DNA from 3 places in the Ruminococcus sp. 1001713B170207_170306_F1 genome. Region 1 is predicted to be linked to each of the others. Evidence: riboswitches for the same ligand, from Rfam matches in the RefSeq annotation. Region 1 holds a riboswitch; each other region holds the start of a gene.

Region 1 (7,974 bases):
TCCATTACAGCTTGTCCACCGATGTTAGATGGTTTCATTTTATCCTCCGTCTCATAAATTCAGTCAAATTACAAAGAAAGGTTGAGATTTCCCAACCTCAACCTTCTCATTCAGTAATATTCAAATTATTTATTCAGGCCATATCTCTCGTTGAACTTATTGATACGTCCGCGAGCCTGAGTAGCTTTCTGCTGTCCTGTATAGAACGGATGACATTTGGAGCAGATTTCTACGTGGATATCCTGCTTGGTAGATCCTGTTACAAAAGTATTACCGCAGTTGCAGGTTACAGTTGCCTGATAGTAATTCGGATGGATTCCTTCTCTCATGATTTTCACCTCTCTATATTTATTCTATTTTATTTGCGTTGAATCTGACGAATTCACACTTTACACAGCCTACTGATTATAGCATGGCGTTATGAGAAATGCAAGTTATTTATAAAAATTTCTAAAACTAATCCCAGATAATATTCTGCACGGTGTTTTTTGTGAACATTACAATTTCTGTTTTTTTACCATTTGCACAAATTCAGCATTATTTGCAGTACGTGCAAACATGTTCAGGATCTGTTCCACTGCCTCATCAGACTTCATTCCGTTAAGAGCCTTTCGCATAATATATACAGCTTCCTGCTCGTCTTTGCTCAGAAGCAGATCTTCTCGTCTGGTACCGGATTTCTGAATGTCGATGGCCGGAAAAACCCGTTTCTCCTGCAGCTTGCGGTCAAGAACAAGTTCCATATTGCCGGTTCCCTTGAATTCCTCGTAAATAACGTCATCCATTTTGCTTCCGGTGTCAACCAGTGCAGTGGCAAGAATGGTAAGGCTTCCTCCCTCACGCATATTACGTGCTGCACCAAAGAAGCGCTTCGGCATATGAAGTGCTCCCGGATCAAGACCTCCTGACAGAGTTCTTCCACTTGGGGGAACAACCAGGTTATAGGCTCTTGCCAGTCTGGTAATGGAATCCAGAAGGATCACAACATCCTGCTTATGTTCTACAAGGCGGCGTGCACGCTCTACAACCATCTCGGATACACGCTTATGATGCTCCGGAAGCTCATCAAATGTGGAATAAATAACTTCCACGTTCGGTCCCTGTATTGCTTCCCTGATATCGGTAACTTCCTCAGGACGTTCATCAATAAGAAGAATGATCAGATGCATATCCTTGTTATTCTTAAGAATAGATTTCGCAACATCCTTGAGCAAAGTAGTTTTACCTGCCTTAGGCGGGGAAACGATCATACCACGCTGTCCCTTTCCGATAGGGCTGATCAGATCTACGATACGCATGGCAGTAGTTCCGCCAGGCCGCTCCATGATCAGACGCTCATCTGGAAAAATCGGGGTCATATTTTCAAAATTGTATCTCTTCTGTCCCTCACTTGGATGGAAGCCATTGATAGATGTCACATACAAAAGGGCACTGAATTTCTCCCCCTGTGTTTTAATACGGATATTTCCCTGAATAATATCCCCTGTCTTCAGATTGAATCTGCGGATCTGTGACGGAGAAACATAGATATCATTTTCTCCTGGAAGATAATTCTCACTTCGGATAAATCCAAACCCATCCGGCATAACCTCCAGGATTCCATTGGCCTTTTCGCCACTGTCAAGCTGGACCGTTTCAGCCGGAACACTGTAAGCATTGCTTACATCCTCTTCTGTACGGTTCTCACTGGCTGCGCCTGTACGGGGCTGTTCCGTTTCCTCAGGTCTTAATTCGGCTGGCGGAACCACTTCTACAGGTTTCGCTACAGGAGTGCGCTTCACGAAGTTCTCCGGTCTGTTTTCCCCATTATAACTGTTCTGGCGTCCTGCATTTTCATTTCTGCCATAATTATTGCTGCGGTACTCAGGATTACGCCGTATAATGGTACGGGATCTGGTTGGTGCTTCTCTTCTCTCCGGTGAAGAAACACTTCCCGTATTTTCTGTTTTTTCTGCTGCCACAGGCTCTGGTCTTGCAGGTATGGTATTCTCTTCTGCTGTTCCGGAAATAGTCTGCTCATTTTCTGCAGTCTGTTCTTTCCTGTCCTCTTCCAGCATACGTTCAATTAATTCAGGCTTTCTCATAGTAGAAATGCCCTTCAGTCCTCTGGCTTTTGCCAAGTCTTTCAGCGTAGCCAGGGATAATGATTCATACTTTTCTTTCATCAATCATCTACCTCTTCGACTAATACAATTCTAAAACACATTTCAATTTTGATTTAACGGGATACAAATGTCTGATTAGACAGAAGCTATATACTGAATTATAAAAACATCCTTCAAAAAACTTATTAAAGTTGATTCTAACACATTTCAGGCGCCGTGTCTACATCCATTCCAAATATATATTACTGTTCACTTAGGACCAGTGACCCCAATATATCTATCCCTGCCTGCAAGAAAGTGATAACCTTTGTTTTGTATTATACACACCTAAGGTTTTTCATTGCAAGAATTTTCTGTCGACACATATCCAGACTCTTCGACATAGTTACTGTTCACTCCGTGACCAGTAACACGCTTCGCGATGCACAGAAAGACGAACCTTCTTGTGACAAGCACAAGAAGTAGCGTTTGCTGCGCAAACTTAATTCTCGGGTTTTCTGTGAATTTTGTTCACAAAAAACACCTCGCGGAATGTTACCAGTGAACAGTAACTCGACATATATAAGATTACGGCTCTCCCGGTGACAAAAAGGTAAGTACTATCTGTCACTTACCTTTTTATAAAACACTATTTTCCCGCGCCTGTGGTATCCACAGTAAAACACCCGGAGATATTTCTCCGGGTGCCGGTCATCTTTAAAATCATTAGTTCCAGAACGCTCCATAAATCTTCTGGATCTTAGCGATCTGTGCATCTGTAATCTGATTCAGTGCATTCTGAACAGCTGCATAAGTCTGTGGTCTGCTACTCTTCAAGGAAGCATTGTTCAGGATGTAATCCTTAACAGATTCTGCAAAATATTCGGAAGCATTCTGTGTTACATAGGCTTTATTAAAAGCTGTAACATTTGCCTTCTCAGCTGCAAAAATGCTCTGGAAGCTTGCTGTCTTATCTGCATTTCCTGCGATAAATGCAAGGAAATGACCCAACTCATGATAAACAGAATCATCGATCTGCTTCATTGTAATAGATCTTGATCTTGCATCAAAATATCCTGAATAGTTGACGGATGGATCAACAACAAGCTTAAATCCCAGCTGCTGATATGCTGCAATTACACGATTGTCCATCTTGCCTGCAACACTTGCTACATTTTCCTCGTGTTTGCTCTGGTTCTGTGAAGAGTTTGCTGCTGCAGTTACCTGGGCAGCAGAAGTACCAGAAGAAGTAGTGCTTACAGCGGTCTCATTGTCAATTGATACCTGCTGTGTAGTTGTTGTCTGAACAGTTGTTGTGATCTTGGATGTAACAACTTTCTTTTTGGATTTCTTGGTGTATTTCGCTGTTGCTTTGGTAACAACGGTTGTCTTGGTATCTACTGTTGTATTACCGGATTTATTTGTTTTATTGGTTACTTTTGTTTTGGTTTTCAGTTTCTTGGTATAGCTCTTCTTGGAAGCCTTTTTTAATTTAACAGTCTTCCTAGTTGTCTTGGTACTGGAGGTAGTCTTCACAGTAGTCTTCGGCTGGGAAGCCAGTGGAGTTTCATCTTCTATGATGGAAGTCTCCATGATCGGATCTGTGTAACTGGGGAATTCAGGTGTTTCTCCTACTCCTGAGAATAATGAAACGCCGCCGATCACTGCTGCCAATGCTATAGCAGCACAACTGGAAACAACTTTTTTATTTGCGAGCCACTCTGCTAATTTCTTTCCTTTCATAAATAACACACCTTTCTTGAACCATAATGTAACTGACTTGCCGCTATCCGGAAACTATCAGTCCCATCAGTTTGTGGAAATAAAAAAACCGTTTATCAGATTAAATAAACGGTCGCCACAAATAGAAGAACCACGTCTCCTGTCATATTACATTACCTAATCAATATCAATGCGGCAACCGGCTGTCATAGTCCTGAGACCTTAGACCCTTGGCTTTGCGTCCCTGTCTTTCAACAGGTTTGCCTTTTATTCATTTCTTATAATAGAGCAAGTCCTCACTTTTGTCAACGGATTTTCTTTGTTAAAATTCACAAAAATCCGTCTAAAAAATACAAAAATGAAAAAATCTGTAAAACTATCTGAGCTGACCGTAACAACTGATAATCATTCTCAAATAATTTCACAGATTTCTTTTCGCTGTCTGGGTAGTAACATACACCCCTCACAGTTTACGTGTAGATTCCCGTTCTATGAGTCTTCCGGCCAGCATTTGCCGTTTAACCACCTTTTTCCGGTCAATCATGTCAAACAAAGTACGAATACTCTGCTGTGCAGTTTCCACTCTGGGATATTCCAAAGTAGTAATAGATGGATGATAATATTCTGCAATATCCTGTCCATCAGCCCCTGCCACGCAATAATCCTCCGGTACTCTTTTACCGCTGTCAATAATTGCTTTGCAGGCTCCTACAGCCAAAGTATCTGAAATAGCATAAATACAGGAAAAATCTACTCCTGATTCCAAAAGCTCACGGGTACTGTTATAACCATTCTCAATAGTATAAATTCTATTCCCCGGCTTTAAACGGACTATAAGCTTCTCATCGTACTCCAGTCCATTTTTCTCCAATGCCCTTTTATAGCCATTCAGATGGCACCTTCCCAGACCTTCATCTCCGGAAGTAATGAACGCAACTCTTTTATGTCCACAGCTGCACAGATAATCAACCATATTCTGGCTCTCGATCTCTGTATCAATTGTTACAAGAGCGCTTCGAGTATAAGATCCAGTATCCTCCGGAATTGTTTTTCCGGAACTGGCGATCACATACGGAACCCTCACCATTCTCAGCTTTGACTCATCATAATCATACATACCACCAAGAAATATGATTCCCTTGACCTTTTTCTCTTTTTCCAGTTGAAGCGCAAGCTCAACTTCATCTTCATCATCTGCTACATTCTGCAATACCAGGCAGTATTTTCTTTCACGAACCTTTTTCTCCAACACATGCAGCATAACACCCCAGAATGGGTTGCTGATTTCTTTTACCATAACTGCGATCGTATTTGAATCAGCTCGTTTCAGGTTTCTGGCACTGTTATTCGGTACATAATTATACTCTTTGATAATATCCAGAATCTTCTGTTTCGTTTCAGGATTAATGTCCGGGTGATTGTTAATAGCCCTGGACACCGTGCTGACTCCTACGCCACACAGTTTCGCAACCTCTTTAATTGTTATCTGCTCCATAACTGCCCTCCTCATGCAACAATGTGTTCATTATATATGTACTGGCATATCATGGCAAATGATTTTCAATAAAATTTGTAAAAAAATTATTTATCAGCAAATATGCTTGTCGTTATAGGCGATATTTCCTTTTCCGTATTTGTAGAGAACAGCTGGTTCTGAAGACATATGGCTGAAGTCAATAGGCTCCGGTTTTGCAGTTCCTTCTACGATTTTATCAGCACATGTGATAAGATCGTGAAGAATTGCTTTTCCGATCGGACGTAAAAAATGTCCTGGGAAAATAAGCTCAAAATCTTCTTTATCTAACTTCTTTAATCCCTCTGCATATTCCTTTACTGTTGAGGAATAGGTATCAAAAATCAGGATCGGAGTTGACACTACACTGTCTCCGGCAAACAGAAATTTATTTTTTCTATCCAGGAAAACTACACTTCCAGGAGTATGTCCTGGTGTGAATAACACTTCCAGACTTCTGCCGCCCAGATCAAAGATCTGATGCTCGCTCAGCGGCAGCATCTGGAAATCTCCAGGCTCACGACCTTCAATTATGTACTCTGTTCCATAAAATCCCGGTTCCTTCTTTGTTTTTTCCACATATTTCTTCCAGCCGCTTCTAAGTTTTTCTGTATCTGCCATTTTGAAATCTTTTTCACTCAGATATGCCTTTCCGAACTCGTGATTGCCGCCCACATGATCCAGATGTCCATGTGTATTTAATACAACATATGGCAAATCAGTCAGGGTTTCGATCACCTTTTTCAGATTTCCAAAACCTGAACCGGTATCGATCACAGCTGCACTTTTTTCACCTTTTACCAGATAAATAATGTCTGCTCCGAACTCATCGATTGCCCAGACATCCTCTGCTACCAGCTGAACTGTATAGCCTTCAATTCTCTGTAAATTAATATTGTCCATTTTCTGCCGTTCTCCTTTTCAATTACATTTTTACTGCACCTGCGGTAAGTCCGCTGGTGATATATTTCTGTGCTGCAATATAAATGATTATGATTGGAACCATAGACAGAGTCATTCCGGCAAGCATCAGATTCCACTCAGATCCGGAGGTACTCTTAAACATATAAATAGCAACTGTCAGGGTTCTCAAACCACTGTCTGAAACATACAGGTTTGGCATAAGGAAATCATTCCATGTCCACAGGAAAAACAGTACCAGAAGAGTTATGCTTGTGGAGCGTACCAATGGGAAAATTACCTGCCACATGCAGCGGAACATGCCACAGCCGTCAATTGCTGCTGCCTCTTCCAATTCCTTCGGAATGGACTTCAAAAAGCCAACGTAGGTAAAAATACCAAATGCTCCGTGGAAGCCGGCATACAGGAAAATAAGTACGGTCAGGTTATTCAAAAGGTTTGTGTTGGTCAGCTGTACAGAAAGCGCGATCATAATGGAATGGAACGGAATGATCTGTCCAAGGGTGAACATCAGATACAAAACATTTCCAAGCTTTCCAGGGATGTGCGCAATTCCATATGCAGCCATAAAGGAAATGATGGTACATACCAGCATGGTTCCCAGGGTTACATATGCTGAATTTCCAACTACTCTCCAGAATTTCAGACGTTCTATAGCTTCTGTAAAGTTTCCGGTATAGAGGTAATGTGGAAAAGAAAGGAAGTTCTGGATCATATCGTTATGTGTCTTGAATGCGTTCATCACAAGCAGGATGATCGGCATAAGGAACAGGACACCAAAGAAAAACATAATAATGGTTGGAAGCCATACTTTCTTTTTCATTAGTATTCTACCTCCTTCTTACGAGTGCAGTACAACTGGATCAGAGTAACCGCTGCTACTGTAAGGAACAGGATTACAGATTTCGCTGAGCCATAGCCCAGATTGTACTTGGTGAAAGCTTCCTGGTAAATATTCATGGCAACTGGCATTGTGGAACCGTAAGGACCACCGCCTGTCATTGCGTTCGGAATATCGAATGACTTAAATGCTCCAGAAATAGAAACAAACAGATTGATCGTGACAGTTGGCATAAGCAGCGGAAGCTCAATTTTCAGAACTTTTTTCAGACCGCTGCAGCCATCCAGCTCAGCAGACTCCATAACATCCTTCGGAATAGTCTGAAGACCTGCGGTATAAATGATCATCAAGAAACCAATGTTCTGCCAAATGGAAACCACAATGATCGTCACAGTTGCCATTGACGGAGTTCCGAACCAGCTTATATTTGCCAGCCAGTCCCAGCCTAATGCTCCGCCAAGTGCAGGCATTGCATTTGTAAAAATAAACACCCAGATAAAGGATACCAATACGGCACTGACAATGTTTGGAATGAAGAACATAGCTCTGACCACGCCTTTAGCCTTAATGTTCTCATTCAGGAAATAAGCAAGAATAAATCCAAAAACATTGCTGCCAATAATGGTGAACGCACCAACAAAAAGGTTAAATCCAAAGGAAGTCCAGAATTTTGCATCGGAAAACAATTTTACATAATTGTCAAATCCCACAAAAGCTTTTTTCCCGGACATCAGATTCCATTTCAGGAATGAATATGGAATGGTTCCGCCAAACAGAGGTGCCAGCATTGCAAAGGAATACAAAAGCAAAGCAGGCAGAATCAGCAGAAGATAAAATTTCTTGTTTTTCTTATATAAAGATGACATATTATCCTCTCTTTCTTTTTCTAAAAG
Region 2 (7,974 bases), on a different contig from region 1:
CGTGGTAAAAAAGCCCAGATTATTTATAGCCCTGTGTACGCTTCCTGCATTGATCTTAACCATTGTTTTTATGATTGTCCCTATGGTAAATGCCATTTATCTGTCTTTTACCAGTTCCACTGCACTTAGCGTAGGCTTTAACAGCAAATTTGTATTTTTGGATAATTACAGGTATATGTTCCAGGATAAGGATTTTCTTCAGGCACTGTTTAATACTCTTAAGCTGATGCTGGTAATCCCGGCTGTGACCATATTTCTAAGTCTTGTATTTGCATTTATCCTTACTCAGGGACAGCTTAAGGAAAAGTCATTTTACCGGACCGTATTCTTTTTCCCAAGTATTGTTTCCATGACTGTAGTTGGTATTGTGTGGTCCTTTGTGTTTAATCCCACAAGAGGAATTCTGAATCATATGCTTGATCTGTTCCATCTCTCCACCTGGAAACACGCATGGCTTGGAGAGGGAAAAACGGCTCTCTGGTGTATCGGTGCAGCCTTGGTGTGGCAGGCCATTGGTTATTACATGGTCATGCATGTGGCTTCCATTGATGGGATTTCCCAGGAGGTTTATGAAGCTGCTTCCATTGACGGCGCAACAGGAGTGCAGAAGTTCTTTAAGATCACCATTCCGCTGCTACGCAGATCAATTGGAACGACCTATATACTTTCCCTGTCTGGTACTATCAACTTAAGTTTTACCCTGTCCAATGTTATGACAGGTGGTGGACCAAACGGCGCATCCAGTGTCCTGTTGCAGTATATGTACACCCAGGGTATGAGAAATGCCAACTTTGGATATGCCATGGCAATCGCCATGTTTACCCTTGGCCTTGCAATCGTCCTTGCAATGATTTCTAAAAAAATATCATCTGAAAAAGAATAGGAGGGAGACTGATGAAAACTGTAAGAACCTGGTGTATCAGGATCCTGATGATTCTGTTTACCGTTATCTTTTTGTATCCGCTTTTCTGGAACCTGATGTCTGCGTTTAAGACAAATGCAGAATATCTGACAGATCCTTATGCATTGCCCGCAGCTTTGAATCTGGATAATTTTGTGGCAGCATGGCAGAAAGCAAATATTGCCGCTTATTTTGGAAATTCCATATTTGTGACAGTGCTTTCCACTGTATTGCTTCTGCTTTTGGTCATTCCCATCTCTTATGTACTGGCAAGATACCGTTTTGTGGGCAGCAGGCTGATTTCTACGGTCTACATGGCTTGTATTTTTCTGCAGGCTACTTACATTATGATTCCTTTGTTTCTAGAATTACAGGCTGTGAACGGATTAAATAACCTGCCGGTATTATGTCTTGTTTATGCAGTTATGCAGTTTCCTTTCTGTATTTTTACCTTACAGGGATTTATGTCTGCGGTACCAAGGGATTATGAGGAGTCTGCAAGAATTGACGGTGCTACTAATATCCAGCTGTTATTAAGAGTTATGGTGCCTCTTGCAAAACCCGGGATTGCGACCATTACGATGTTAAGTGCCATGGGCTTCTGGAATGAATATCCACTGGCACTTGTTCTTCTTACGGAAGATGCAAAGAAAACCCTTCCCATCGGTATGGCAAACTTGTTTGAGGTGCAGAAATATGCTACAGACTGGGGCGCCCTGTTTGCCGGACTTGTAATCGTTATGATCCCAACAATTATTATCTATCTCATTGGACAGAGATATCTGCTTCAGGGAATCGGTGCAGGCGGGTTGAAGGGATGAAAAAAGGAGAAATCATATGCCAACTGATCAGGAATTAATAAAAATAGTTCCCTCCTGCCGCCAGATTGCCTATCAGGCAACAGAGTTTTATGCGTTTTTTCATTTTGGAATGAATACGTATACCAATCGGGAATGGGGAGATGGAACGGAAAATCCACAAATTTTTAATCCTACAGAGTTTGACGCAGACCAGTGGGTGACTGCAGCACAAAATGCCGGCATGAAAGGCGTAATTCTTACCTGTAAGCACCATGACGGCTTCTGCCTGTGGCCTACCAGATATACCAGTCACAGCGTTGCAGCAAGCCCGTGGAAAAATGGCAGGGGAGATGTGGTCCGGGAAGTGTCCGAAGCATGCCGCCGCCATGGACTGAAATTTGGAATTTATCTTTCTCCATGGGATCGAAACCAGCCCTGCTATGGAATGGGAAAAGAGTATGACGATTACTACCTGTCCCAGCTTACAGAGCTTCTTACCAGATACGGGGAAATCTTCAGTGTCTGGCTGGATGGTGCATGTGGGGAAGGACCTAATGGGAAAAAACAGGTCTACGACTGGAATCGCTATTACGAATGTGTTCGAAAATATCAGCCAGACGCATGTATCTGTGTCTGCGGGCCAGATATCCGATGGTGTGGAAATGAAGCTGGCGATGTAAGAAAATCTGAGTGGAGTGTTGTTCCTGCGCGTACAGCACTTGCAGAGAGTGTACAGGAAAGAAGCCAGCAGACCGATGATGAGGAATTCAGAATGCGCCGGATTACCAGTGATATGGAAGATCTTGGAAGCAGAAAAGCGCTTGAAGGTGAAACGGATCTGATCTGGTATCCGGCAGAAGTAAATACTTCTATAAGACCTGGATGGTTTTATCATCCAGAAGAAGATGATCAGGTGAAAAGTCTGGAAGAGCTGGTTCATATCTATATTGGGGCTGTTGGAGGAAATGCAACCTTTTTGTTAAACATTCCACCTATGCCAAACGGACTTCTTCATAAAAATGATGTTAAACGTCTGGAAGAATTTGGAAACTGGAAAAAGAAATCTTTTGCTCATAATTTAATGAGTACAGCACATGTTTTTTCGGAAAATGAAGATCCGGCGCATCCGGCTTCTAATTTGACAGAGGATACTTTGGAAGCATGGTATCAGCCTGAAAGCAGTGAGCTGCCAGTAGAGATAACGATTTGCCTGGACGACTCATACAATTTGGGGTATCTGGTATTAAAAGAGGCTGTCTGCTATAGCCAGAGAGTAGAAAAATATGAGGTATTTGTTAAAGAAGGGGAAATATGGAACAGTATTTACACAGGAACGGTAATTGGCTATCAGAAGATCATTCCTGTTAAGGGGAAAAAAGCCAGGGAAATGAAAATTGTTTTACATGATTTCCGTGTACTTCCGCTTCTAACGTTTATTGGGATTTATCCGGAAAATACCTGAGCGGTTAAGTATTGTTTTATATTATTTCATAAATTAAATAAATAATTATTTATAAAAATACCCTTTAGGAGTAGAAATCATCCTAAAGGGTATTTTCCTCTTAAGCGATATACAGGGGAGGGGTGGTAGTTTCTACCTTAAGAGGGAAGCATGTGGCAAGTACAATACCGTATGGTTATCTTAAAGATAAGGATGATTCGAATATATGGGTCAGTGATGAAGAAGCGGCAGCAGTTGTACAGAGAATCTTCCACAGTAGCAGGGATTCTGAAGAAAAGAGAGTATCTTGGTCATACAGTAAACTTCAAAACCAGAAAGCATTTTAAGGAGAGGTAAAGCCGTCTATCTGGTAAAAACTTGCACAGAATGTAGCAAAGATTCAAAGAGAAGAGGCTAACCTGCTTTTGGGGGATATTGAATCATGGAAATGTCAGAGATGATTGCAGCAATGCAGGAGAAAATCAACCGGATGCTGGTTACAGAAGCAAGCCGACAGGAAATATGACAGGAGTGATTTGAAAGTAAATTGAAATGGAAATATGACGGAGAGTGTGATATGATTTCAAGGTAGAAGGACCTGCACAAGGTGGATTACACTCATATGAATTTACGGCTGATACGGAATAAAGAAAACAGGTATAAAAGGATTTTTTTCAGAAAGATTGTTATTATTTTGCCATATCCAGCAGAACAACGTGCATGGCATTGTCCGCATTGTAAAAAGTATTGATGTGGATGGAAGCTGAAGAGCAATTATAAAGTTTTACGACTTGTAGAATATGAAAATGCTGTAAGGAGAAAGAGATGGAATGGTTTGGGATTGTAGCATTGTTGCTGCTACTTTGTTATTCAGCGTATCCGGGAAAAGTAAAGCGTTTGGAAACGAAAGTAAAACGATTGGAGAAAAAGCAGAGAGGAGTGGCATATATGTCAAAGCTGATTAATGATCTTGTAGGAAAACAATGTATTATCAGATCAGAGTTCATTTTTAGTTTTGCGGAAAAAACTGAATTATCCTGCAAGATTATAGATGCAGATGATGAATGGATAAAAATTTGTTATACAGAGAAAAAAGATAAGTTTGCCTTTTTGCCCCAGCCAATGGCCGCACCTTCCCTTTTGAAAAAAGAGATCGTACAGATTCCATTAAAAGATGAAATTCCGGAGCGCCAGATCTGCCTGGTGTATGACAGCCAGCATCCTATGGGAGCTGCGGCAAGAGAACTAAAAAATACAATTCTATTGAATTGATTACATAAAAGAGGTGAAAGCGGAATGAATCCATATGTATCAGTAATCTTGACAATAGCAGTATGCCTTTTGCTATTTGTTTTATGGATTATATATGAAAATTATAAAAATAAAAAGCGTATCTTGACTAAAATTCGAAGAAACTGGGGGAAGCCGTATACCAGACAATATGAGCCTGGTGACATTGAGCAGATTTCCCATTATTTTAGACGAAGAGAAAAAGAAGGTTTCGCAATAGATGATATTACCTGGAATGATCTGGATATGGATCGCCTTTATAAGATGGTAAATCAGACGATTTCTTCTCCTGGGGAAGATGTGCTTTATGATATGATGCGAAGACCTGTATTTTCTCAGGCTGAAATAGACAAAAGAGATGAGTTGATAGATTTTTTTTCCCAACATGAAAAAGAACGGGAGCATATGCAGCTGCTCCTGTCGCAGATTGGAAAAACGAGATTAGGTTCTTTGTCGGATACGGTATTGGCTCTTAAAAGTTCTTCTGAGGTAAAAACAGGAATCCATTGGTTTATGTTGATACTGCTGGTGTTGAATGTTGCAGTGCTTTTACCTGTGAAGCCAGTAGTTGGCTTTTTTTGCTTCATAGTCTTAATGATAACAAATATTACAATTTATTATGCAGGCAATGACCGAAAATTAATTGAAGCTTACCTGGATTGTTATGCACACTTGCTTCGAATGTTATCTGTTGCAGAAAAAATAAAGAATGTGCAATGGTCAGAAACAAGAAAGCAGATGTCTGCTATTGCAGAAGCCAGAGCGGTGTTTAAGGGTCTTAACCGGAAAGCAATTTTTTTGACCAGTAAAAATACAGATGGAGGAGATCCGGCACAGATTCTTATGGACTATATCAGAATGCTGACTCATATAGACATTCTGGTTTATAACGGTCTTTTGAAAAAAATTCAGGACAAAACGGACTCTATTTTGAAGCTTATTGATAATATTGGAGAACTGGATGCGTGTATTTCCATTGCATCTTTTCGGGAACTTCTTACGCTTTGGTGCAAACCTGAGTTTAAAAGCTGGGAAAGTGGTGTCACGCAGATTGAAATGGCTGTAGAAGATCTGTATCACCCACTGCTTCAGGAGGCAGTTGCCAATAGCTTTCAAGTAGCCGGAGGAACTTTGGTAACCGGTTCTAACGCATCCGGAAAATCTACATTCCTAAAAAATGTTGCAATGAACAGTATTCTTGCCCAGACGCTTGTTACCTGTACTTGTTCATCCTACCAGGCACCGTTTTTGAAAGTTATGACATCTATGGCATTGCGGGATGATATAGAGAGTGGAGAGAGCTATTTTATTGTAGAAATCAAGTCGCTGAAACGAATATTGGAAGAAAGTAAGAAAAGGGAGCCACTTTTATGTATTATTGATGAAGTGCTTCGAGGTACAAATACGGTTGAGAGGATTGCTGCTTCATCCAGAATTTTAAATGCACTTCGGCAAAAATGGGTGCTGCCTTTTGCAGCTACTCATGACATAGAACTGTCGTACATTTTGGATTCCCAGTATGAAAACTATCATTTTGAGGAAGACGTACAGGAAAAAGAGGTGGTATTTTCCTATATCCTGAAAAAGGGAAGAGCCACATCCCGAAATGCGATTCAGCTTTTGGATATGTTAGGTTATGACAAGGAAATTGTAGAGGATGCACGAAATGCGGCATTTAATTTTGAAAATAAAGGAATCTGGGATGCCTTATAAATGCAGCAGATCATGTCTGGAAACAGTAATGTCAATGCTGCGTGGACTTCGGAAGAAGGAGAACAGTTCGAGTATATGTATCGGCTGTTCTTTTTTTAAATTTTTAAGTGTTAAAGCGGTGAGGTTTTTCTTGTGTAAAGTAGAGCAATGGAGTATAATAAAATAGGTTTTTGCATAATTTTAAAAGCTATAATAAGAAAATCGGCAAAACAGACGAAAGTCTGTGACGCAAAGCTACAGGGCCTGTAAAATGGCAGCCAGTTGCATGAACTGAGGTGCACTGTCTGTGAGACAGTGTTTTTTTACGGTGTTATTTCATAGACGTAACAATAATAATTTTATGGCAGGGAATCAGATATGAAAAATACGAGAAGGATAGTTAGGATAGACAGAAAATGAAAGGAAAAAAAGTGATTGCAGGCATTCTGCTTGCGGGAATTTTAGCAGTCACCCTGGCAGGGTGTAAAAACACAGATAACACGAAAGAAGAAACAGAAAAGCCCGTTATTACCCTCGGCAGTGACAGCTATCCGCCATACAATTATCTGAACGAGGATGGCGTACCGACGGGCATAGATGTAGAACTGGCTACAGAAGCTTTCAAAAGAATGGGATATCAGGTGGAGGTTGCCCAGATCAACTGGGAGAAGAAAAAAGAACTGGTGGAGAGCGGAGAGATTGACTGTATCATGGGTTGTTTTTCCATGGAAGGGCGTCTTGATGGTTACCGCTGGGCGGGACCATATATAGCAAGCCGTCAGGTGGTCGCTGTAAATGAGAATAGTGATATTTATAAACTGAGTGACCTGGAGGGAAAGAACCTGGCTGTCCAGTCCACAACCAAACCGGAAGGCATTTTTCTGGACCGGACAGATGATAGAATCCCAAAACTGGCAAATCTGATCAGTCTCGGACACCGGGAGTTGATTTATACATTTCTGGGAAAAGGATATGTAGATGCAGTCGCCGCACATGAGGAATCTGTTGTCCAGTATATGAAGGATTATGACGCAAGCTTTCGTATCCTGGAAGAGCCTCTGATGATCACTGGAATAGGTGTCGCTTTTGCAAAAGATGATGACAGAGGAATCTGTGAGCAGATGAGCCAGACGCTGGAAGAAATGCGTCAGGATGGCACATCCCTGAAAATTATTGGAAAATATCTGGATGATCCCCAGAAATATCTGGAGGTGGATGATCTTGGATATTAAGAGGAAGACAAAAGAAAAACGGATCCAGCTGATTGGAGGTCTGTTTGGAATCTGTGTGGCTGTAGGTTCACTGTTTTATTTTTTCCATGCAGAAAAAACGGAAGCCGAGAAAAGAATGGTAGAGATTGTAAATTATGTCAAAGTGCAGTGTTCCACCTACACCCATTATAATGAATCTTCGGAATCCAAAAGCCTCCTCCGTGCCATTGAAAGTGCCAGACAGATGAGTACAAATATTAAAATGGAGACAGAAAACGGCGGGCAGCTAAGCCGGGAGTTCCTGAAAGAAAACCTGCAGACTCTCTGGGTGGATGGTATCATTGTACTGGATACAGAGGGAAAGACGGACTGCGAATACAGTACGGATGAGTCTCTGACCGATGAGATTACGGAGTATCTGCAAAAAGACATTATCATGGATTTTACCGGATATGAAGAAAGATCTTATTCAGAACGGTTTGCCAGGGAAGACGGATCCTATATTGATATTGCAGCTTGTGCCAGAAAAGATGCACCGGGTATTGTGGCAATCTACTATTACACACCTCCTGAATTTGCCAGAAACTATACACTGACGATACAAGGGCTTTTAAATGGTTATAGTATCCAGAAAGATGG
Region 3 (7,974 bases), on a different contig from region 1:
CAACAATTCTGCAAATAGAAAAGAAACTGTCGGATAATTCCAGGCAGTTTCCTTTTTTACGTTACTACTATTATCCCTCTGATCCTCATTACAGCCATTGTTCCTTTGACCTGCTATAACAAAATGGCACAAAAAGCATTGATTTTATAGACCAATTAGTCTATTCTAAAATAACTACAACAAAAATATTCTTGGAGGGGTATATGACGAAAGCTCTGACTAATTATGATAAAATAAAAATTTCTACAGCACATGTTTTCCTGCAATATAATCAGGCTACAATGATACATAAATATTCATTAGATTACAATTCTGACTGGTTATATATTACTTTTATTAACCGTACCTATCGTATTAATCGAAAAACGGGAAGTGTTCAGTGGTCAGATAATGATTTTGAAATAATTCATGAAGCCAATCACAATGAAGCAATGACTATTTATGATGTTTTATGTTATTCAAAGGATAGATGCCATCTGTCACATGAATTTATAAACATAAACAGCCTTTCCTCTGTCCGAACAGGAAATCTCTCAACGAGCAGCGGATTTTTTCAGAATACCGCTGACTTTTTTAACGGAAAAACCGTTGAATTGCGTAATGCCTGTATAGCACTTTCCGGAAAGGAACTGGAAAAAGGAGATGTTGCTTTTAAATTAAATCTTTTTCCTTTTTTGCCGATTATCATTCGTTTCTGGGAAGCTGATGATGAGTTCCCGGCAAGTCTTCAAATTCTTGCAGACAGGAATACTTTAGATTACATGCATTATGAAACGCTTATGTTTGCACTTACACATCTGTTTTCCAGACTGAACGAGGAAATGCGAAATGAAAAAAGGTGAAGAATCCAGACAACTCCTGATTGAGTGTGCGGCTGAATTATTATGGAAAAATGGATATTCTGCTACTGGAATCAGCGAAATTCTCAAACAAACAGACCTTCCAGTAAGAAAAAATATGATTGAAATGTACCTGGAATACCGGTCATATCATGGCATCTGAAAGGAACTTATGTAAGTTCTGAAAAAATATTTTTGGGGAGGGAATCCTCCCCATTCTTATATCGTGGTACTTTCAAAGATTAAATTGTTAAAGCGCTCTTTAAAGAAAAAAGTCCTATGCAATTTTCCAGAGTGGCACTCCATTAGTATAACATGCAATTAATATTTTTCCTGCTGCCTTATTACTTCTGATAATATTGACAGCAGCTTATCAGCCTGGACTGGCTTTGCTATATGTTCATTCATTCCGGCTGCAATAGCCTCCCGCTTATCTTCCTCAAATGCATTTGCTGTCATTGCAATGATTGGTATACACGCCTTGTCCTTATCTGGTAAATTTCTGATTTCCTGTGTTGCCTTATAACCGTCCATTTTAGGCATCTGGATATCCATGAGGATCACATCATATGTTCCAACCGGCATTTGCATTATCCTGTTTACACACTGGATACCATCCTCCACACGTTCTGTTTTAAGACCTGCACGCTCAAGTATTGCTTCTGCAATCTCTGCATTCAGATCATTGTCCTCTGCCAAAAGGATATTCCTTCCCTCAAGTATTTCACTGCAGGATTCTGGATTTTCAGCATGTTTTTTTACATAATAGCTTTCATCCGCTATCCTGTGTTTCAGTGTTACAGTAAAAGTGCTGCCCTTTCCAAGCTCACTCTCCACATCGATTGTTCCACCGAGCAGATCAACATATTTCTTTACGATTGACATTCCAAGTCCGCTTCCTGTGATTTTGCTCTTCGTGGTGTTTCGTTCACGAGTGAATGCTTCGAAAATTTTTGACAGATAATCCTGGCTCATACCAATTCCGGTATCGCTCACCCTGGTCCTTACAATCATGTACCCAGGCTCCTCGCAGGGTAATTCATCTATATCTACCATAACAGAACCACCGGCTGGAGTATATTTTATGGCATTACTCAGGATGTTGACAAATATTTCTTTTACCTTGGTAGTATCTGTCAGTATATTTTCATGTTCTACATTTATTGTGTAATGAAGAGCAAGATTCTTTTTCTTTGCTTCATCCTCAAATATTTCAAACAGAGTCTGCCGGATATCCTCAATCCGTCCATAGTTCTCATCAATTTCCATCCTTCCGCTCTCAATCCGAGCCATATCAAGTACATTATTTATGATTGACAGAAGAAGGTTTCCTGACTGCTGAAGTTTTTTTAAATGTTCTGAAGTTTCAGGCAAATCCTTTCCTTTCAGTTCATTCTCCATAAGCTGTGCATAGCCCAGAATTGCATTCATAGGAGTACGGATGTCATGTGACATATTGTTAAGGAAACGAGTCTTTGCCAGATTAGCTTCTTCTGCTTTTTTCAGAGCGATTTCCAACTTGTCATTAAGCTTTTGTGTATCATTTGCAGCAAGCTTTGCGACAGCTTCTGCTTTCCTTGCCTTCCGTAAAAGTACGAGGATAATACTAATGATAGTGAGTACAAAAAATCCTGCCGTAGCAAAAAAAGCAAGCATATTGTCTTTTACAAAATCCAAAAATGTTACCTTATCTGCTGTACTGTCATAAATAGCAAGTGCACTTGTAAGCATGTCAGACGGCATAGCCTTTAAGGTTTTATTCAATATTGATAAGAGGGTTCCCTCTCCACTTCTAACTGCAAAGCATGCCTCCATTGTTTTTGTAAGTGGAATACTCTTGAAATTTTGACTGTTATCATATATTAGTGCCTGACTTGCGCCCATGAGGAAACAGTCTGCTTTTTCATGAATGACCATATCTGCTGCATCGTCAAGCGAATCACAATCTATAAGCTTCCATTGGGGATAACTGAATGCAATATGCTGTTTTAAGGCATATTTTTCCCTGGGCACAGCTACAGTATACACCTTATTCTCATCAAATTTTTCCTCATCTGTTACCGCCATCAGGCTGTAGGTCCAGGCTGTGTTTGTAAGTGTATATCCGTTTTTTTCTGCAAAATATGGATTCCTGCCAGCATAAAAAATCATGTCAATCTCTCGTTCTTGTAAAGCCTGAAGCATTTCATCATATTCATCATATTCCTGTATATTAAATTCCAGTATCTGATTTCCCAGACAGTCTTTGGCATAAGAGAAATATTCTGCCAGCATACCGGTAAGTTTTCCAGTCTCTTCGTCCAGGGAAAATACTGCCGCATCATTACTCAGAAATCCGATCCGGATCCCATCATGTTCTTCCAACCAGGACTTTTCTCCGCCTGTAAGACTTTGACAATAATCAAGCGTAAAATACTTTTTATACAGATCCGCCTTGAAAAAAGGACTATCCTGATCCAGCTGACGCATAGCCCAGTCCAACTCTGTCTTGATATCGCTGCGCTCTTTATTTATTACAAAATATATGCCGGATTTACCAATCGTGGTAACGGATGATATTCCCTGTTCAGACCAGATGGATTCCTCCAGAGATACAAAACAATCGATTTCATGATTCGCTAATTTCTTTTCGACATCATCATCACTATTCACATTTACATGTTTTGTATGTATGCCATTCTTATTTTCCCATTCTGTCAGCATGATTTCAGGCTCAGTCCCCATGAGCACACCTACACGTTTCCCATCCATAGACTTGAAATCAGACGTCCCAATATCCGTATCCGATAAATCAGCATAAAGGATATATTTTTCCTCACCCATGGGTTCATCCGGGAAAAGCATCTTCTGTGCACGTTCATCGGTGTAAGAAATATCGCCCATGATATCAATCTCACCATTTTCAAGCTTATCAAAACAGTTGGACCAGTCACATTTCACATACTCAAATTTCCATCCGGTATAACCTGCCAGAGCCTGCATGAGCTCGTAGCCATAACCTCGTCTGACACCGTTTTTATCGACATAATTAAAGGTATCCTCAAATGAGCCGACACGGATGGTCTGTGGCTGTTTTTCATCATTATTCGTTTCAGCAGCCTGGCAGTGTACCGATAACATCATCCACATTCCCAGGACCACAAATATACATGCAAATAGTACGGCTGATTTTTTTCTACTTTTATCCATATTTTTTATTTCCTTCATCCGTTTGTGTTTTATGATGTTCCAAACACCAGGTCAAAAACAGCAAGTATTGTTTTTATATCAATCGGTTTTGCAATATGTGCATTCATCCCTGTTGCTGTGTACTGCTGCTGTGTAATTTCCATCATCTCTGCAATGCCCCGGGTGATAAAAACGCTGCCAAACAGGCAGCGCATCTCATTTCATGCAACTGGCTGCCATTTTACAGGCCCTGTAGCTTTGCGTCGCAGACTTTCATCTGTTTTGCCGATTTCCATATTAGAGCATTTAAAATTATACAAAAAAACTGATTTTATTATACTCCCTTGCTCCACTTTACACAAGAAAAACCTCACCGCTTTAACGCTTAAAAATAATTTGAAAACCTGCTAAAAAGTTGTTAACCGAACTTCTTAGCAGGTTTTTATTACTAATCTGTCAGATTATTTTGTAATGTACTGATCAATTCCTCTATAACGATTGGCTTGGATAAGAATCCATTCATACCGCATTCCAACGCTTTCTTTCTGTCCTCGTCAAAAGCATTGGCCGTCATGGCAAGGATGGTGATTCCTGCCAGTGCCGGATCCCTAAGGGCACGGATCTGCTTCGTGGCCTCATATCCGTTCATTACCGGCATCTGCACATCCATCAGCACCAAATCATAACCGCCCGGTTTCGACCTCTTGACCTTCTCTACTGCCTCTGCCCCATTTTCTGCAGTATCCACCAGGAAGCCATATTCATTAAGGATCTCCACCGCAATTTCACTGTTCAGCTCATTGTCTTCCACAAGCAGTATACATCTGCCTCTGAAATCTGAGCATGCCGCCGGAAGAACAGGCTTCTCCTGCTCAGCCTGATTCTGGCCAATGGCAGTCATCAGGGTATCTCTGATATCGGACATAAACAGAGGTTTCGCACAGAATGCAGTTACTCCTGCAGCCCTGGCTTCCACTTCGATGTCTGACCAGTCATAAGCAGTCAGAATAATGATCGGTGTATCGTCACCAAGACTGCGGATCTGTCTGGTGACCTCAATACCATTCATATCCGGCAGTCGCCAGTCGATGATATAAGCATGGAAGGCATCCCCAAGCTCCATAGACTGTCGTGCACGCAGAACAGCCTCCTTACCGGAAAGTGTCCATTCCGAACGCATTCCAACCCTCACAAGTATTTTTGTCACGCTGTCACAGGTATTAAAATCGTCATCTACAACCAGAGCCTTAAGACCTTCCAGCTCTATGATCTTCTCTATACGTTGGTGCTCAGGCTGAGTCCGGAATGGCAGTCGGACGATAAATTCGGTACCTTTCCCCTGCTCTGTCCGGACCTCAATGGTGCCGCCCATCATATCCACAATATTCTTGGTGATGGCCATACCAAGTCCTGTACCCTGAGTCCTGCTTACAGTGGAAGTCCGCTCCCTCTCAAAAGGAGAAAAGATCTTCTGTACAAATTCCTGACTCATACCGATTCCGTTATCCTTCACCCGGATCTCGTACAGTTCACTGCCTCTTTGGAGACCCGGATACTGTTTCAGCCGGACAGAAACGGTTCCGCCAGCAGGAGTAAACTTGATCGCATTGGACAAAAGATTCAGCAGCACCTGATTCAGTCGTGTCTTATCACAATAGACATCCTCATTTGTCACATCCATGGCATCCATATAAAGCTCCAGCTGTTTCGCATGGATCTGCCCGCTGATGATCGTCTTCAGATCATGAAGCACATCCGACAGACTGACCTCCGTTTCTTCCAGATGGATCTTTCCGCTCTCAATCCGGCTCATATCCAGGATATCATTGATCAGGGAAAGCAGATGGTTACTGGAGGAAAGGATCTTTCCCAGATAATCCCGAACCTTGTTTTTATCATCAATATTGCTTACAGCCAGTGTGGTAAAGCCGATGATCGCATTCATTGGTGTCCGGATATCGTGAGACATGTTGGAAAGGAAGGTACTCTTGGCCCTGTTTGCTGTCTCCGCCGCACGGACTGCCTCAGAAAGTGCCTGGTTCATTTTCCAGTCCGAGGTACGGTCCGACAGAACCAGGATGTATTTCTTTTTTCCATTTACCTCACTACCCATTGCAATATTATGGAACCAGCGTTTTTCCCCTGTTTTCTGATGAACATATTCAAAATCCCATTCTCGCTGTTCATGAACCTTGATTTCTTCCAGATAATTTTTCTCCGGATCTTCATGTTCCGCCGGATGCAATTTTCCCAGAACACGAATATCTCTACGAATCTGTTCTACCGTAATACCCAGCAGATTTTCCGCATTTGGGCTGACGTAATCTGCCTGATATGTTTTTGCATCCAGCATCAGAAAGACATCATCCACGTTCATTGAAAGCTTTTGAAACAGCTCATCCCGGTACCGGATCTCCGTATCCTTTCTTCTGAGATTTGTCCTGCTTTTTTGAATAATAAGACTGATAAGAAAAGCAGCAATACAGAACACGACCGCACCAACAAGAAGCATTGTACTGCTCTGCAGGCTGTTCATACTGGCATTGACAATATCTGCCTGTACAAGTCCCAGAAATACCCAGTCCTGAATATCTGATTTTTCATAGACCAGATAATAGTTCCTTCCATCCAGATTTACCAGCATCGCACCAGTATGTCCTGCTTTAAACTTCTCCGAAAGCTCATTGACCTCTTTTTCAGACATATCAGAATGCTCTCTCAGAACACCGAAGAAATTATATACATTCCCCCATAACTCAGAAGAATGATCGATCACAACACGGCCATCCGGATGAACAATAAAACTCTGTGCATTTCCATTGAAAGCAGAAATATCCAGTACATCTACGATATTAGAGTTTTCATAAGCAATGGCGATGGCATCATATTCAAATCCCTGATAGTTTCCATGAGCCTTGGGAGTGGCAAAAACAAGCAACTGGGATTTTCCCGGAACTGCTGCATTTGATATCACATCATTTCCCTGCCGGATGTCCTCTTCAATATTTTCCTGTAATCCAAGGTACCCGGTTTCCCCTGTCACCATCTTATAGTTCCCGTCGGCTGACAGAAAAAAGAAATCCAAAAATCCGGCATCTTCCTGCGCATTCTTTATATAATTACGGATTTCATCTTCGCTTGAGGTATTCTGCAGATTCTCACCCCAAATATGGAGATAAGTCAGGTTCTTATCTGTCAATTCCCTTAACATATTATCAGACTGATGAAAAACCTCCGTCAGATGGGAAACACTTTCCTCATAAATAGTTTTCGACACAAAGTCAAAATATCGGAAAACCATCAGAACAATTCCCAGTAAAACAGCTGTAAAGACAGCGATCCGGAATCGTTTTCTCCTAACAGTCTTTTCTCTGCCTTTGTTATGCTTCTTAATATCCATTCTTCTCACCTCAGAGTCACGTAGTCTTCAGGTTCTGCAAGAATGGCATCACCATCTGAAATATATCCTGTCCAGGTATCTTTCACAAAGGTGTCTTCTCCCTCAAACGCAATATTCTCATCTGTGGGATAGGCTTCCATGTGTTTTGGTATCGCAAGGCAGGTTACCGTGAATGTATCCTTGTCCTGAACTTTTTTTCCGTCTTTTGTAACTTTACTCAATGTATAGCCATCATCCGTTTCTTTGACTTCCACGGAAATGCCGCTGACCACAGGCAGAGAGCCACGGTTAAAGGGAATGAAACCTCCCTGATAGCCTTCTACAAAGTTTCTGACCAGTTCTGTCAGTTCTGCCCCGCTTATCCTGCAGCTATATGCCGAAAGACTGTTTGGCATGATCATGTCTCTTGCCATTTTTTCTGTATATCCAGCTTTCAGCACGTTTCCCGTAAAGCTGTTTCCGGTTGCGATTAGCACATCCGTCCCATAAATACCACGCAGAGTGTTTGCCATAACCGAATAAGCCGCATTTCCCCCACTGCTATGAAAACGGTTGGAATAGGATTTC

Evidence for each region. A riboswitch is a leader RNA that binds a small molecule or an ion and turns the genes downstream of it on or off. The one in region 1 is predicted to bind cyclic di-GMP.
Region 2: it holds a riboswitch for cyclic di-GMP, as region 1 does, so the genes downstream of both, I4V84_RS00320 (transporter substrate-binding domain-containing protein) here and I4V84_RS20020 (hypothetical protein) in region 1, are expected to answer to the same signal.
Region 3: it holds a riboswitch for cyclic di-GMP, as region 1 does, so the genes downstream of both, I4V84_RS00300 (transporter substrate-binding domain-containing protein) here and I4V84_RS20020 (hypothetical protein) in region 1, are expected to answer to the same signal.

The regions. Positions count from the first base shown of each region.
Region 1 is NZ_JADPEX010000029.1:16,756-24,729, reverse strand. Features, by position in the region: gene I4V84_RS15850 (DUF1385 domain-containing protein) at 1-38, opposite strand, end outside; gene rpmE (50S ribosomal protein L31) at 126-329, opposite strand; gene rho (transcription termination factor Rho) at 498-2,165, opposite strand; gene I4V84_RS20020 (hypothetical protein) at 2,811-3,827, opposite strand; cyclic di-GMP riboswitch class I at 3,998-4,081, opposite strand; gene I4V84_RS15830 (LacI family DNA-binding transcriptional regulator) at 4,270-5,301, opposite strand; gene I4V84_RS15825 (MBL fold metallo-hydrolase) at 5,395-6,222, opposite strand; gene I4V84_RS15820 (carbohydrate ABC transporter permease) at 6,245-7,063, opposite strand; gene I4V84_RS15815 (sugar ABC transporter permease) at 7,063-7,947, opposite strand.
Region 2 is NZ_JADPEX010000001.1:66,971-74,944, reverse strand. Features, by position in the region: gene I4V84_RS00350 (sugar ABC transporter permease) at 2-883, shown strand; gene I4V84_RS00345 (carbohydrate ABC transporter permease) at 895-1,722, shown strand; gene I4V84_RS00340 (alpha-L-fucosidase) at 1,739-3,163, shown strand; partial or broken gene I4V84_RS00335 (recombinase TnpX) at 3,307-3,496, shown strand; gene I4V84_RS19745 (hypothetical protein) at 3,968-4,414, shown strand; gene I4V84_RS00325 (DNA mismatch repair protein MutS) at 4,538-6,145, shown strand; cyclic di-GMP riboswitch class I at 6,339-6,414, shown strand; gene I4V84_RS00320 (transporter substrate-binding domain-containing protein) at 6,541-7,356, shown strand; gene I4V84_RS00315 (ATP-binding protein) at 7,340-7,974, shown strand, end outside.
Region 3 is NZ_JADPEX010000001.1:56,161-64,134, forward strand. Features, by position in the region: gene I4V84_RS00290 (DUF3786 domain-containing protein) at 204-842, shown strand; gene I4V84_RS00295 (hypothetical protein) at 829-1,002, shown strand; gene I4V84_RS00300 (transporter substrate-binding domain-containing protein) at 1,161-4,028, opposite strand; cyclic di-GMP riboswitch class I at 4,229-4,304, opposite strand; gene I4V84_RS00305 (response regulator) at 4,456-7,407, opposite strand; gene I4V84_RS00310 (ABC transporter substrate-binding protein) at 7,413-7,974, opposite strand, start outside.